Regions from separate parts of the Providencia sp. PROV208 genome, predicted to be linked through region 4. Evidence: predicted binding sites of a transcription regulator. Region 4 holds the regulator's gene; each other region holds the start of a gene.
The links. The regulator PurR, encoded in region 4, represses purine synthesis genes. The targets are predictions, from matches to a motif close to CANGCAAACGTTTGCNTG.
Positions count from the first base shown of each region.

Region 1 (3,216 bases), on a different contig from region 4:
AGGCAGAACATGTTCGACAAATTTTTCAGCGGTGACTTCTGGTCTACGCATCTCTTAGCCCCACAATATCTTGAGTGGTTTGGCTATGGCTTTTTGCTGACGGTCTGGATATCAATTTGTACGATCATCGCAGCTACGCTATTAGGTTTCATTGTCGCTTCAGCAAGAGATAGCCAAATAGCGCCTTTACGCTGGTTCGTGAGTGTCTATATCTCGATTTTTCGTAATACGCCGCTACTGGTGCAGCTATTTTTTTGGTATTTCGCATCAGGAGAAATTTTACCTGCAGCTGCAATGGAATGGCTTAATACCCCCCATGAAGTCGACATTTTTGGACTGACATTGGGCTGGCCATCTTTTGAGTTTTTAGCGGGCTTTGTGGGCTTAACCTTATACACGGTACCGTTTATTGCGGAAGAAGTACGTTCTGGGATCCGAGGCGTGCGCCAAGGGCAAAAACAGGCGGCGCTTGCATTGGGTTTAACGTCATGGCAGTCCATGCGCTTAGTCATTTTACCGCAAGCGGTGAAAATTGCGTTACCGCCATTACTTGGGCAATACATGAACGTTGTAAAAAACTCTTCGCTGACAATGGCGATTGGGGTCGCGGAGCTTTCTTACGTATCACGCCAAGTGGATAGTCAGTCACTTCAAACATTTGCAGCATTTGGTTTAGCGACTGTGCTCTATATTGTGATTATTGCGTTTATGGAAGGCTGGGGTCAGTGGCGACAACAGCGTCAGTTGGCTCAGGGGGTATAAGATGGATTTTTCAGTCATTACAGATAACTGGCAATATTTGCTATTTGGGGCTTACCCTGATGGTCCCCTAGAAGGGGCCGCCCTAACGCTAATTATGAGCGTATTAGCTGGTGCCGCGTCTATTGTCCTCGGCACATTGGGCGGTATTGCGCTGGCGATGCTACGTGGTTTCTGGATGAATTTATTTGCCGCCGTTTTAGGCTTTTTCCGTGCCATTCCCGTCATTATGTTGATTTTTTGGACCTACTTCTTATTGCCGATCGTTTTCGGAACCGAAATTCCGGGCGTGACGGCGGTGGTGTGCGCATTAGCGCTGATCACCTCCGCCTATTTAGCGCACGGCGTGAAAGCGGGAATTTTAGCTATCGGTCAAGGGCAATGGAACGCAGGGCTTTCTCTCGGGTTTAACCGATGGCAAGTACTGTGGAATGTGGTGTTACCTCAAGCCTTACGTATGATGGTGCCTTCTTTTATTAACCAATGGGTTGCGTTAATTAAAGATACCTCTCTGGCGTATATTGTAGGGGTGGCAGAGCTGTCATTCTTAGCCACACAGGTGAATAACCGTGAAATGATATACCCGCTGGAAGTCTTCCTGTTTGTGGCATTTATCTACTTTGTGATGTGCCTGTCAGTGGAAATTCTTGCCAACCAAGTGGCGAAAAAACTCAGTGATAAACGTGCGCCGCGCAGTAGAGCCGCAAAGCGCGGTTGGTTGTTTTGGCGACGCCAAAAATTGATCGCGCTTTCCTAATTCACCCTCGTAGCGCAATGTTGTAATGGCGGCGTGATAGCCGCCATCGTTTTCTCGATATTCATTTATAGTATCAGTCAGTTAAGAAACCCTATTTATTTTAAATAACGCAATCGTTTTCTTTTGTGATGTTTAGTTGTACCATGAGTCGAAAAAAACTTTTTTTCGTGTCCACCATGCCGCCATTGGCACTCTAGGGCATGACATTTCGACAAGGCGCATTTTAATGACTAATCAATCATCTGGCTCTTCGCAACAGCAGGGTCTGTTCCAGCGTGTGTTTAAATTACAAGAACACGGCACCACCGCAAGAACAGAGGTCGTTGCAGGATTCACTACCTTCCTGACGATGGTGTATATCGTTTTCGTTAACCCACAAATTTTGTCCGTTGCTGGCATGGATATCAAAGCGGTATTCGTGACAACTTGTTTAATCGCAGCGATTGGCAGTATTTTGATGGGATTACTGGCTAACTTACCAATTGCAGTTGCACCTGCGATGGGGCTGAACGCCTTTTTTGCCTTTGTGGTTGTTGGCGCGATGGGCTATTCATGGCAAGTGGCTATGGGGGCAGTATTCTGGGGGGCGGTTGGCTTATTCATTCTGACGTTATTCCGTATTCGTTACTGGATCATCGCCAATATTCCCCTGAGTTTACGTGTGGGGATCACCAGCGGTATCGGTCTATTTATCGCCATGATGGGGCTGAAAAACTCCGGTATTATCGTTGCAAACCCAGATACCTTAGTCTCGATTGGTAACCTAACTCACCATAATGTGTGGTTAGGGGCATTAGGCTTTTTCATTATTGCCATTTTAGCGGCGCGTAATATTCATGCTGCGGTGTTAGTTTCTATTGCCGTCACGACGCTGATTGGTTTGGCGCTGGGCGATGTGAAATATACGGGCATTTTCTCAATGCCGCCAAGTATTACCAGTGTTGTTGGTCAAGTGGACTTTGCTGGCTCACTGGATCTGGCACTTTCTGGGGTTATCTTTGCCTTTATGTTGGTAAACCTGTTTGACTCCTCGGGCACCATGATTGGGGTAACAGACAAAGCCGGTATTACCAACGAGCGTGGGACTTTCCCTCGCATGAAACAAGCACTGTATGTGGATAGCTTAAGTTCGGTGGCAGGTTCTGCAATGGGGACTTCGTCCGTAACAGCCTACATCGAAAGCTCTTCAGGGGTATCGGTGGGCGGTCGTACAGGTTTAACCGCGATTGTCGTCGGTGTGTTATTCCTGTTGACCATGTTTATCTCTCCGCTGGCGGGTATGGTTCCAGCCTATGCAACGGCAGGAGCGCTCATTTATGTTGGCGTTCTGATGACTTCAAGCTTAACGCGCGTGAAATGGGATGACTTAACGGAATCCGTTCCGGCGTTTATTACTGCGGTCATGATGCCATTTAGCTTCTCGATTACAGAAGGTATTGCGCTAGGTTTTATTGCGTACTGTGCGATGAAAATCGGTACAGGGCGCTGGCGTGACCTAGGTCTGTGTGTGATTTTAGTTGCTGCGATGTTCTTACTAAAAATGGTTCTCGTCGACGCCTAATATGCTCGTCATATTTTGCGCTGTAGCGGCGTTGGCTTCAGTTGCTAATCCCTAGGAGCATACACAAGTATGTGACTAGGGTTAGCAACTTACAGCACAAACTATTTAGAGCATTGGAACGCTTAGGTAACTTGAATTA
Region 1 is NZ_JAMPNS010000012.1:125,066-128,281, reverse strand. It holds gene PR766_RS10815 (amino acid ABC transporter permease) at 10-762, shown strand; gene PR766_RS10810 (amino acid ABC transporter permease) at 764-1,516, shown strand; gene PR766_RS10805 (NCS2 family permease) at 1,743-3,077, shown strand.
Region 1: PR766_RS10805 (NCS2 family permease) is a predicted target of PurR. The motif match lies at 1,623-1,640, and genes of this name have one in related genera.

Region 2 (3,216 bases), on a different contig from region 4:
AGCTAATACAGCCAACAACGCTACAGCGTGAAGTATGACGAGGCTCCCCGAAAATTTAGCCTTCGTTGTATATCTCTAAATCCTCAACATCACTCTGATCTTTCAACTTTAACTCATCGTCCTTACGCAGATTTTCCAGATAATTTAAATAACTTTGGTCAATATCTTTCGTCACGTAAATGCCGTCAAATACGGAACATTCAAATTCATTAATTTCTGGGTTTTCTTCACGAACTGCGTCCACGAGGTCGCTGAGATCTTGGAAAATTAAGCCATCTGCACCAATCAATTTTCGAATTTCATCGACTTCACGACCGTGTGCAATCAGTTCATTCGCATTTGGCATGTCGATGCCGTATACGTTCGGGAAACGTACTTCTGGCGCAGCGGAAGCAAAATACACATTCTTCGCACCAGCTTCGCGGGCTAATTCCACTATTTGCTCAGATGTGGTCCCGCGCACAATCGAATCATCCACCAGCAGAACGTTTTTATCACGGAACTCAGCACGGTTTGCATTCAGCTTACGCCGTACTGATTTACGACGTTCTTGCTGCCCTGGCATGATAAACGTGCGCCCAACATAACGGTTTTTCACAAACCCTTGACGGTATGGTTTATCTAGGATGTGTGCAATTTCCAAGGCGATATCGCAAGAGGTTTCTGGGATTGGGATCACGACATCAATATGCAGATCTTCCCACTCTCGTGCAATTTTAGCCCCCAACTTTTGCCCCATGCGCAATCTTGCGTTATACACCGAGATTTTATCAATAAAGGAATCTTGGCGAGCAAAATAAACATATTCAAAAATACACGGCGTCAGTTGTGGATTCTCTGCACATTGGCGAGTAAATAATTTACCATCTTCAGTGACATACACGGCTTCACCGGGTGCGACATCACGAAGGAATTCAAAACCTAACGTGTCTAATGCCACACTTTCAGATGCCACCATATATTCGTGTTCGCCAGTTGCCAAAATACGGCGACCGAGAACTAATGGACGAATGCCATATGGGTCACGAAATGCCACCATCCCGTGACCAATAATCAATGCCACACAGGCATAAGCACCACGGATTTTTTTGTGCATTGACGCGACGGCACTAAAAATGTTGTCAGGTTCGAGAGGAAAATGGTCAAACTTATCTAATTCATGCGCTAATACATTTAGCAGAATTTCGGAGTCTGAGGTGGTATTCACATGGCGACGCGCTGTTTCAAATAGGCTACGAGTCAGTTCGTGAGCATTTGTCAGGTTACCATTATGTGCAAGGGTGATACCAAAAGGAGAGTTAACGTAAAAAGGCTGAGCTTCAGATGCACTTGAGCTACCCGCTGTAGGATAACGTACATGTCCTATGCCCATTGAACCTTGAAGTCGCAACATATGGCGAGTTTCAAAGACATCTTTTACTAAACCATTTGCTTTACGCAAACGGATATTGTTTTTACCATCGATGGTCGCAATACCCGCTGCATCTTGCCCACGATGCTGTAGCACCGTCAACGCATCATAAATTGATTGGTTTACCGGTGAAACACCGGCGATACCGACAATACCGCACATTTAGTCTTTCCTCATCAGCCAGACGGAGAAATATTCTCCGGTAGGAAACTTGACGCATTTTGCAGGTAGTCAAAGAACCACCTAATAATATGACTGAACTGTGGAATAAGCTGTGAACGATGCCAATCCTCACTTTGAGGAAGCGGAGTAAATGTATCGAGAAAGAACAATAGCGCCGATACAATTAATACCCCACGCAACGCACCGAAGCAAATCCCCAGTACACGATCTGTACCCGATAATCCGGTTTTTTGTACCAGTGAGCTAATCACATAATTCACTACCGCACCTACAATCAGGGTTGCAATGAATAATGCCGCAATGGCAATACCGTTACGAACCAAAATATCCTCAAAGTTCGTAAAATAGCTCGCCAAGTAGGGATAAAACGTACTTGCAACGAAGAACGCACAACCCCATGTGATTAACGATAATGCCTCACGTACAAATCCACGAATCAGGCTTACCAGTGCCGAGAAGCCAATAATGGCGATAATTGTGTAATCAATCCAGACCATATTTCATTCCAAAATTCGCATTCACGTCAGCGGCGAATGCATTCTAACAGAAAACGAAAACGTTTGCGTAACCATTTTTCATTGAATTTAAAAAAATCAGCGGCGAAAAGAAAAAATCATAATCGCCGCAGTAAGTTACTAAATACCCTTATTTTTTAGGGATAATCCAATGTCATTTTAAGGCTTAAAAGCTTGAATAATCCCTTTTGTACCTGTTATCGCATTAAGTTCAGGTAATGCAGATTCAAGTTTCTGCCTTGATGCCTCAGGACCTACATAAATACGGGTTAATTTATTGTTCACCGGTTTCGCTGGCACCGTATAAACCTGATACCCCGACAATCTCAGTTTAGCCACTATCTCCTCAACCTTACTCGCATTATTTAGCGCGATAACTTGTACCACATACGCTTTGCCTTGAGGTTCTTGCTTAGGCTCCGACTTAGGTTCAGGTTTTGGTTCAGGTTTTGACTCTACTTTTGGTTTAGGCTCAGGTTTAGGTTCCGGCTTTGGCTCCACTCGCGGTTTTTCAGGCGCAACATTTGTCGGAATCGCACTCCCATTTTGAGCGCCATTATTTTGATTTGTCACACTTTGATTTGCACTGTTTGCGGCTACTGGCGGCTGTTCACTTTGCTTTTGCTCGGTGATAGCTTCCGATAACATCGCTTCAGAAGTTCCTTCTGAAGAAGCCGTTGATGCACTGTGTGTAATCGGTGCAATCGACTCAATATCTTCTTCATCACCCGGTTTGGGAATAATCGGAATGGCTGCAAATTCATTTTCATTGTATTTCTTATCGCCATCCAGTAGCCCGGGCAGCACAATGACCCCCGCAGCGACTAATACAATGGCGCCAGCAAGACGATTCTGGAATTTACTAGCCACTGACTTTATCCTTCTGTTTTCTCTAATAGCATCATGACGTGTGCTACTGTATGGAATGATCCACACACGACAATCACATCTTGTGGTTTCGCATCCACGCAGGCTTGTCGCCAAGCGGCTTCCACTGAATCAAATTCGTGAGCACCATCAATATGTTTGCTAAGTTCAGTCACATCCGCACCACGAAATTCTCTTAGCGGCGCAAGATACCAATCTGTAACTTGTTGGGATAAACAG
Region 2 is NZ_JAMPNS010000001.1:169,040-172,255, reverse strand. It holds gene purF (amidophosphoribosyltransferase) at 56-1,573, opposite strand; gene cvpA (colicin V production protein) at 1,588-2,091, opposite strand; gene dedD (cell division protein DedD) at 2,269-2,979, opposite strand; gene folC (bifunctional tetrahydrofolate synthase/dihydrofolate synthase) at 2,985-3,216, opposite strand, start outside.
Region 2: cvpA (colicin V production protein) is a predicted target of PurR. The motif match lies at 2,144-2,161, and genes of this name have one in related genera.

Region 3 (3,216 bases), on a different contig from region 4:
ACCAGCATACCTAAAAGCAGCGTGAGACGAACACCGACTTTACGTATTAGCAATGAGGGTAGAAAGCTCGCTAAACCGCAGGTTAACCCGAGTAAAGTAAAACCAAAGCCTGCCTCAGTCCAACTCCACTTTAATTCGCCGATCATACTCGGTAATACTACGCCTAATGAGGTGAAGGTGGTGGCAGTAGCAAGGAAATAAACCAGTCCGAGGAGAATAAGAATCGACCATTGGTATAACGGACTAAACGGTGAGGCTTGTGTTTCTGGCATATGCACTCCAGTGGCGCCCTAGTGAGTTAGTCATCACTCACAAGTAATCACTATAAAAGTAGGGCAAAAATAGCACAATGCCCGAAATATCACTTTCAGGCACGAATAGCGCTATTTTCCCTATTTTTGGCGAGAGTACCAGCCTAATTTTGTTTTTGCCCACTCAATGCCACTTTTATACTCATTTGGCAGCATTGGGATCAAATTATCGAGGGTATTTTCGAGCTGATGGACATCGCTATGAGTCAGATTTAAGTGACCCACTTTACGTACAGGGCGCACTTCTTTCTCATACCAATGTAAATGGACTAAAGGCAGATTTAACCATTCTTGGTTAACATCAGTGCCAATTAAATTGACCATCACAGCAGGGCTGAAAACTTCTGGCGTCGGCATCGGAAGATTCAGAATCGCGCGTAAATGGAGCTCGAATTGGCTGATTGAGGCCCCATTTTGAGTCCAGTGCCCACTATTATGAACACGAGGGGCGATTTCGTTGATCAGCAGTTTATCGCCAACCACAAAACACTCCATAGCCATTACACCGACATAGCCGAGCTCATCCATGACGGAGCTGAGCATCGCTTGTGCTTGTTGTTGCTGGACAGGATTCGCATTTGGGAACGCAACGCTGGTGCGTAAAATACCTTCTTGGTGAAGGTTATGTGTGATGGGATAGAAAACCGATTGACCGGATTGGCTGCGGGCACCAATCACGGAGACTTCAGCATCAAATGGGATCCCTTGCTCGACGATGCATTCCCCATAAATTTCTGCGGGAAGATTTAACTCATCACCAGGGCGAACACGCCATTGGCCACGACCGTCGTAGCCACCCGTTCTGCGTTTTACGATCAAAAAATCACCCAGAGTGGCAAATAATTCTGTCCATTGGTCTGGAGATTCTAATAGCGCCCAAGGTGCCGTCGATAAATTTAATGTATCGAATAGGCTTTTTTGTGGGAATCGGTCCGCTAAACGAGGAAAAATATCTCGGTTAATAAACGCATTATGGCGAGCTAGCTCCTTAGTTAAAGGTGTTTCAGGCCAACGTTCAATTTCAGCGGTGATCACGCTTTGTTGGTAAGGAACGGCTTCAGGTTCCGCATCTAGTCCTACAGGGAAAACTGAAATTCCCAGCGGTTCCCCTGCTTGGCGCAGCATTCTGCCTAATTGACCATTACCAAGGACACAAACCGGTTTCATTACGCTTCCCTCGGATCTGGGTTATTTAATACGTCGTTGGTTTGTGCTTCTCGCCATGCGGATAAGCGATTGAATAGCGCACTATCATGAGTGGCTAAAATTTGTGCAGCTAGCAGTGCGGCGTTAGCGGCACCGGCTTTACCAATAGCAAGGGTGCCAACAGGAATACCTTTTGGCATCTGCACAATAGAATACAGGCTATCAACACCACTTAATGCGGCACTTTGTACCGGCACGCCAAGGACAGGAACCAGTGTTTTTGCAGCTAACATGCCAGGTAAATGGGCCGCACCGCCAGCCCCTGCGATAATGACATCAAAACCGTTTGCTTTGGCATTTTCAGCAAAGGAGAACAGTTTATCTGGCGTGCGGTGTGCAGAAACGATTTCAACATGGAAAGGCAGTTGCAGCTCTGTCAGTACATCAGCAGCATGTTGCATCGTTGTCCAATCACTTTTAGAACCCATAACAATGGCGATTTTTGCCGCAGATTGAGCAGGAACTTGGGCAGTCATGTGGTGTGATCCCTGTATTGAAAAATGTCACCCTAAGGGTGGAAATGTGAATTGTCCCGATCATATCACGGTAATCGATCAAGGAAAACGTTTGCGTGACTATAAAATAAGCAAACGATTAGGCTCAAGTGCAAGAATTCACCCGCGCATCTTTAACAAGGAACGAAAACTAAAAAGGAAAGAAAATAAGCTCAATACCGTTTTCATTAATTACAAAAGCGGAACCTTCGCTGTGCCATGCACCTAATACCCCCCTAAAATGGAGATGACCCTCTAGGTTGATTTCATGAATTGCAGGGCGATGAGTGTGACCGTGGATCATCCATTGCGCTTGATGGCGGTTTAATGCATCAATGACGGCGAGGGAATTCACATCCATAATCGCTTCGGATTTCATGCTACTGGCATATTGGCTATTACGGCGCATTTTTTGTGCGATACGGCGACGAATACATAAAGGTAAAGTGAGAAAAAGGCGTTGGATCCAAGGGGTATGAACTTTTTTACGGTAATTTTGATAAGCCGCATCATCGGTGCATAGCGTATCTCCATGCATAATCAAAATACGTTGACCATAAAGTTCAAGCAGCGTTTCTTGGGGGAGGATGGTCATGCCGCACTGTTTAGCATAACGTTGACCCACTAAGAAATCGCGATTTCCGTGAATGAAATAGCAAGGAATACCACGTTCACTTAGCTGCCTTAGTGCTTGAGCTACTTGTTGGTGTAAGGGTGTTTCATCATCATCACCAATCCAATAATTAAAGAAATCGCCTAGAATATACAGGCTGTCGGCATGGATGGCTTGCTGTTCGATAAAATGCAGAAAACCGGCGGTGATCGCCGGTTCATCTTCACTTAAATGCAAATCTGCAATGATATAAGTGGACATAAATTCAGGGATTACTCGCTGACAGTCACTTTTTCAATCACAACGTCTTCGCGAGGTACGTCTTGGTGGAAACCACTGCGACCGGTCGAAACGCCTTTGATTTTGTCAACAACGTCCATACCTTCAACGACTTCAGCAAATACGCAGTAACCCCAACCATCTGGGCGCTCTGAACGGAAGTTTAAGAAGTCATTGTCAGCAACGTTGATGAAGAATTGTGCTGTTGCTGAGTGTGGATCGTTAGTACGAGCCATTGCTAATGTGCCACGGCTGTTTTTCAGTCCGTTATTAGCTTCGTTTTTGATAGGCGCTTTAGTGTCTTTTTGGTTCA
Region 3 is NZ_JAMPNS010000011.1:159,208-162,423, reverse strand. It holds gene PR766_RS09905 (MFS transporter) at 1-272, opposite strand, end outside; gene purK (5-(carboxyamino)imidazole ribonucleotide synthase) at 393-1,478, opposite strand; gene purE (5-(carboxyamino)imidazole ribonucleotide mutase) at 1,478-1,993, opposite strand; gene lpxH (UDP-2,3-diacylglucosamine diphosphatase) at 2,163-2,885, opposite strand; gene ppiB (peptidylprolyl isomerase B) at 2,897-3,216, opposite strand, start outside.
Region 3: purE (5-(carboxyamino)imidazole ribonucleotide mutase) is a predicted target of PurR. The motif match lies at 2,074-2,091, and genes of this name have one in related genera.

Region 4 (3,216 bases):
AACGTTTTCTTTTTGCTATAAAAAATTTGCTGTTGGCGTTTTTGCCGTGTAATCATAGGAGTTATTTGTTAATATATTAGCAAATTAATAACACTTGATGCATTTCTCCGCTTATCCATGATAATCACGATCAGGGTGAGAGTGATATTATGCAACTTACTAACAATTAAGACATAAATAGCATCATGTAGCAGGTTTTTTCTTACAGTAGCCTGTATTCTGTTATGATAAATAAATAACTGATTCGATGACGTGGTAGCTGATAATCGTTTCCCGTCACTATAATAGAAGTAGATTAACAAATAGATACACGCTTAATTTCGCTCATTTTACGAGCAAACACCCTAAACACTGAATAAAAGCAATCAAGGAGTACGCAATGTCTTTTGAATTACCAGCTCTACCTTATGCTAAAGATGCTTTAGAACCGCATATCTCTGCTGAAACCTTAGAATATCACTATGGTAAGCACCACAACACATATGTTGTTAACCTGAACAACCTGATCAAAGGCACCAAATTTGAAGGTCTGTCTTTAGAAGAAATCATCAAAACTTCTGACGCTGGCGTATTCAATAACGCGGCTCAAGTTTGGAACCACACTTTCTACTGGCACTGCTTAGCACCAAATGCAGGTGGCGAACCAACAGGTAAAGTTGCTGAAGCTATCAACAAAGCATTCGGTTCATTCGCTCAGTTCAAAGAGCAATTCACTGATGCCGCAGTTAAAAACTTCGGTGCAGGTTGGACTTGGTTAGTGAAAAAAGCAGATGGTAGCCTCGCTATCGTCAACACCTCTAACGCAGCAACACCAATCTCTGGTGACGACAAGCCCGTTCTGACTGTTGATATCTGGGAACACGCTTACTACATCGATTACCGTAACGCGCGTCCAAAATACTTAGAAAATTTCTGGGCGCTGGTTAACTGGAAATTTGTTGAAGAAAATCTGGCTTAATTTTAGTTCAGATCTAAAATGACTAAGGGCGAGTACAATACTCGCCCTTAATTATTTCTCATCCTAAATAGTAAGGATGGAAATGAAATCAGAAAATGTGCACAACAAACAAAATAATTACAGCTAAAGAGCCAAATGCCGCTAGTAATCCATATTTTAAATCTGTATCCATGAGACCCTCTCATATCGAGAAATTGAATTATCAAATAACCATAAAATAAAAAGGTTATTTCAGTATACATGCACAAAAACGTAAAACCAGTGTCTATATCACATGTTATAACATCAATTATTTCTTTCGTTTTTGCGCTAGATCAGACAAAATCGATAACAAATCGCTAAATTATTGCCAGCAAAGAGACTATGCATCAATATGCAGGTAATTATTTAACTAGAATTATTTTAGAGACCAAGTTTTGGTTAGGAGTTTTTTCTTCTCATGGCAACAATTAAAGATGTGGCGAAGCGTGCAGGCGTCTCCACCACAACCGTCTCCCATGTTATCAACAAGACGCGTTTTGTCGCTGATGATACAAAAACGGCCGTTTGGGCCGCCATCAAAGAGCTCAATTATTCTCCAAGTGCGGTTGCTCGTAGTTTAAAAGTCAATCACACCAAATCAATTGGTCTACTGGCGACATCAAGTGAGGCGCCCTATTTTGCAGAAGTCATCGAATCTGTTGAAAATAGTTGCTATGAGAAAGGCTACACTTTAATTTTATGTAATTCTCACAATAACTTAGGTAAGCAAAAAGCCTACCTGCAAATGCTGGCGCAAAAACGAGTCGATGGTCTACTTGTCATGTGCTCAGAATACCCCGATACCCTAATTGGCATGTTGGAAGATTACCGCAATATTCCAATGGTGGTAATGGATTGGGGAACTTCTCGTGGCGACTTTACTGATAGTATTATTGATAACTCTTTCCACGGTGGTTATTTAGCCGGTCGTTACCTTATTGATCGCGGTCATCGGGAAATTGGCGTGATCCCGGGGTCTCTCGAAAGAAATACGGGGATTGGACGTTTAACTGGTTTTAAAAAAGCCATGGAAGAAGCCAAAGTCACCCTGAAAGATGAGTGGATTGTTCAGGGAGATTTCGAGCCAGAATCCGGTTATAAAGCGATGATGCAAATCCTCAGTAACAAGCACCGCCCTACAGCTGTCTTTTGTGGTGGTGATATTATGGCGATGGGGGCAATTTGTGCTGCTGATGAGATGGGACTGCGAGTTCCTCAAGATATTTCCATTATTGGTTATGATAACGTGCGTAACGCTCGTTACTTCACCCCAGCTTTGACTACCATTCACCAGCCAAAAGAGCGTTTAGGTCAAATGGCATTTGCGATGTTGCTTGATCGTATCGTGAATAAACGTGAAGATGCACAAACGATTGAAGTTCATCCACGTTTAGTTGAACGCCGTTCCGTGGCAGATGGTCCATTTATCGACTATCGCCGTTAATCATGTCGTTATTATTTAGCTAGCAAACCACTCCGCGTTGAGCGTTTCACTATCACCAAGATAGTCCAGAAGCCAACTCAACGCCGGAGATGTATTGTTTTCAACCCATGTTAAGCAACATGGACTTTCAGGGAAAGGCTGCGCTAGCTCCAATTCAACTAATTTCCCTTCTGCACACAAGGGTGCGGCTCGATGTTCTGGCACCATTCCAACGCAGAGACCATTCGCTAAACATGCCAAACCACTTTCCCAATAAGGCACAACTAAGCGGCGCTGGTTATCCAATGCCCACGTGTCTCGCTTAGGTAAGCTTCGAGAGGTATCTTCAAGACATAAACTCGGATACTCTCGCATTTGGTCATCCGTCAGTTTACCTTGGATTTTTGCTAATGGGTGTTCAGGGCTTGCCACACAGCGCCATGACATAAACCCCATATCACGAAAACTATAACGCTCACCAATGGGTGAGGCACGAGTTGCACCAATTGCCACATCCACTCTGCCATCCGCTAAAGCATCCCAGACACCATTAAAAACTTCAGGGTGTATATAGAGCTCAATATCAGGAAAATGGCGATAAAAGTCTAAAATCAACTGCTCAGTACGCTGTGGTTTCACAATACAATCAACCGCAATACTGAACTGCCCACGCCACCCATTTGCGACTTGCTGACACTGATGGCGGGTATCAATCATTTTTTTGATAACACTTCGGCTCTCTTTAATAAAGATAACGCCCGCTTCAGTCAACACTACATCGCGGTGACGCCGCTCAAATAGTGGTACTGCCAAC
Region 4 is NZ_JAMPNS010000007.1:35,358-38,573, forward strand. It holds gene sodB (superoxide dismutase [Fe]) at 380-958, shown strand; gene cydH (cytochrome bd-I oxidase subunit CydH) at 1,047-1,130, opposite strand; gene purR (HTH-type transcriptional repressor PurR) at 1,398-2,423, shown strand; gene punR (DNA-binding transcriptional activator PunR) at 2,439-3,216, opposite strand, start outside.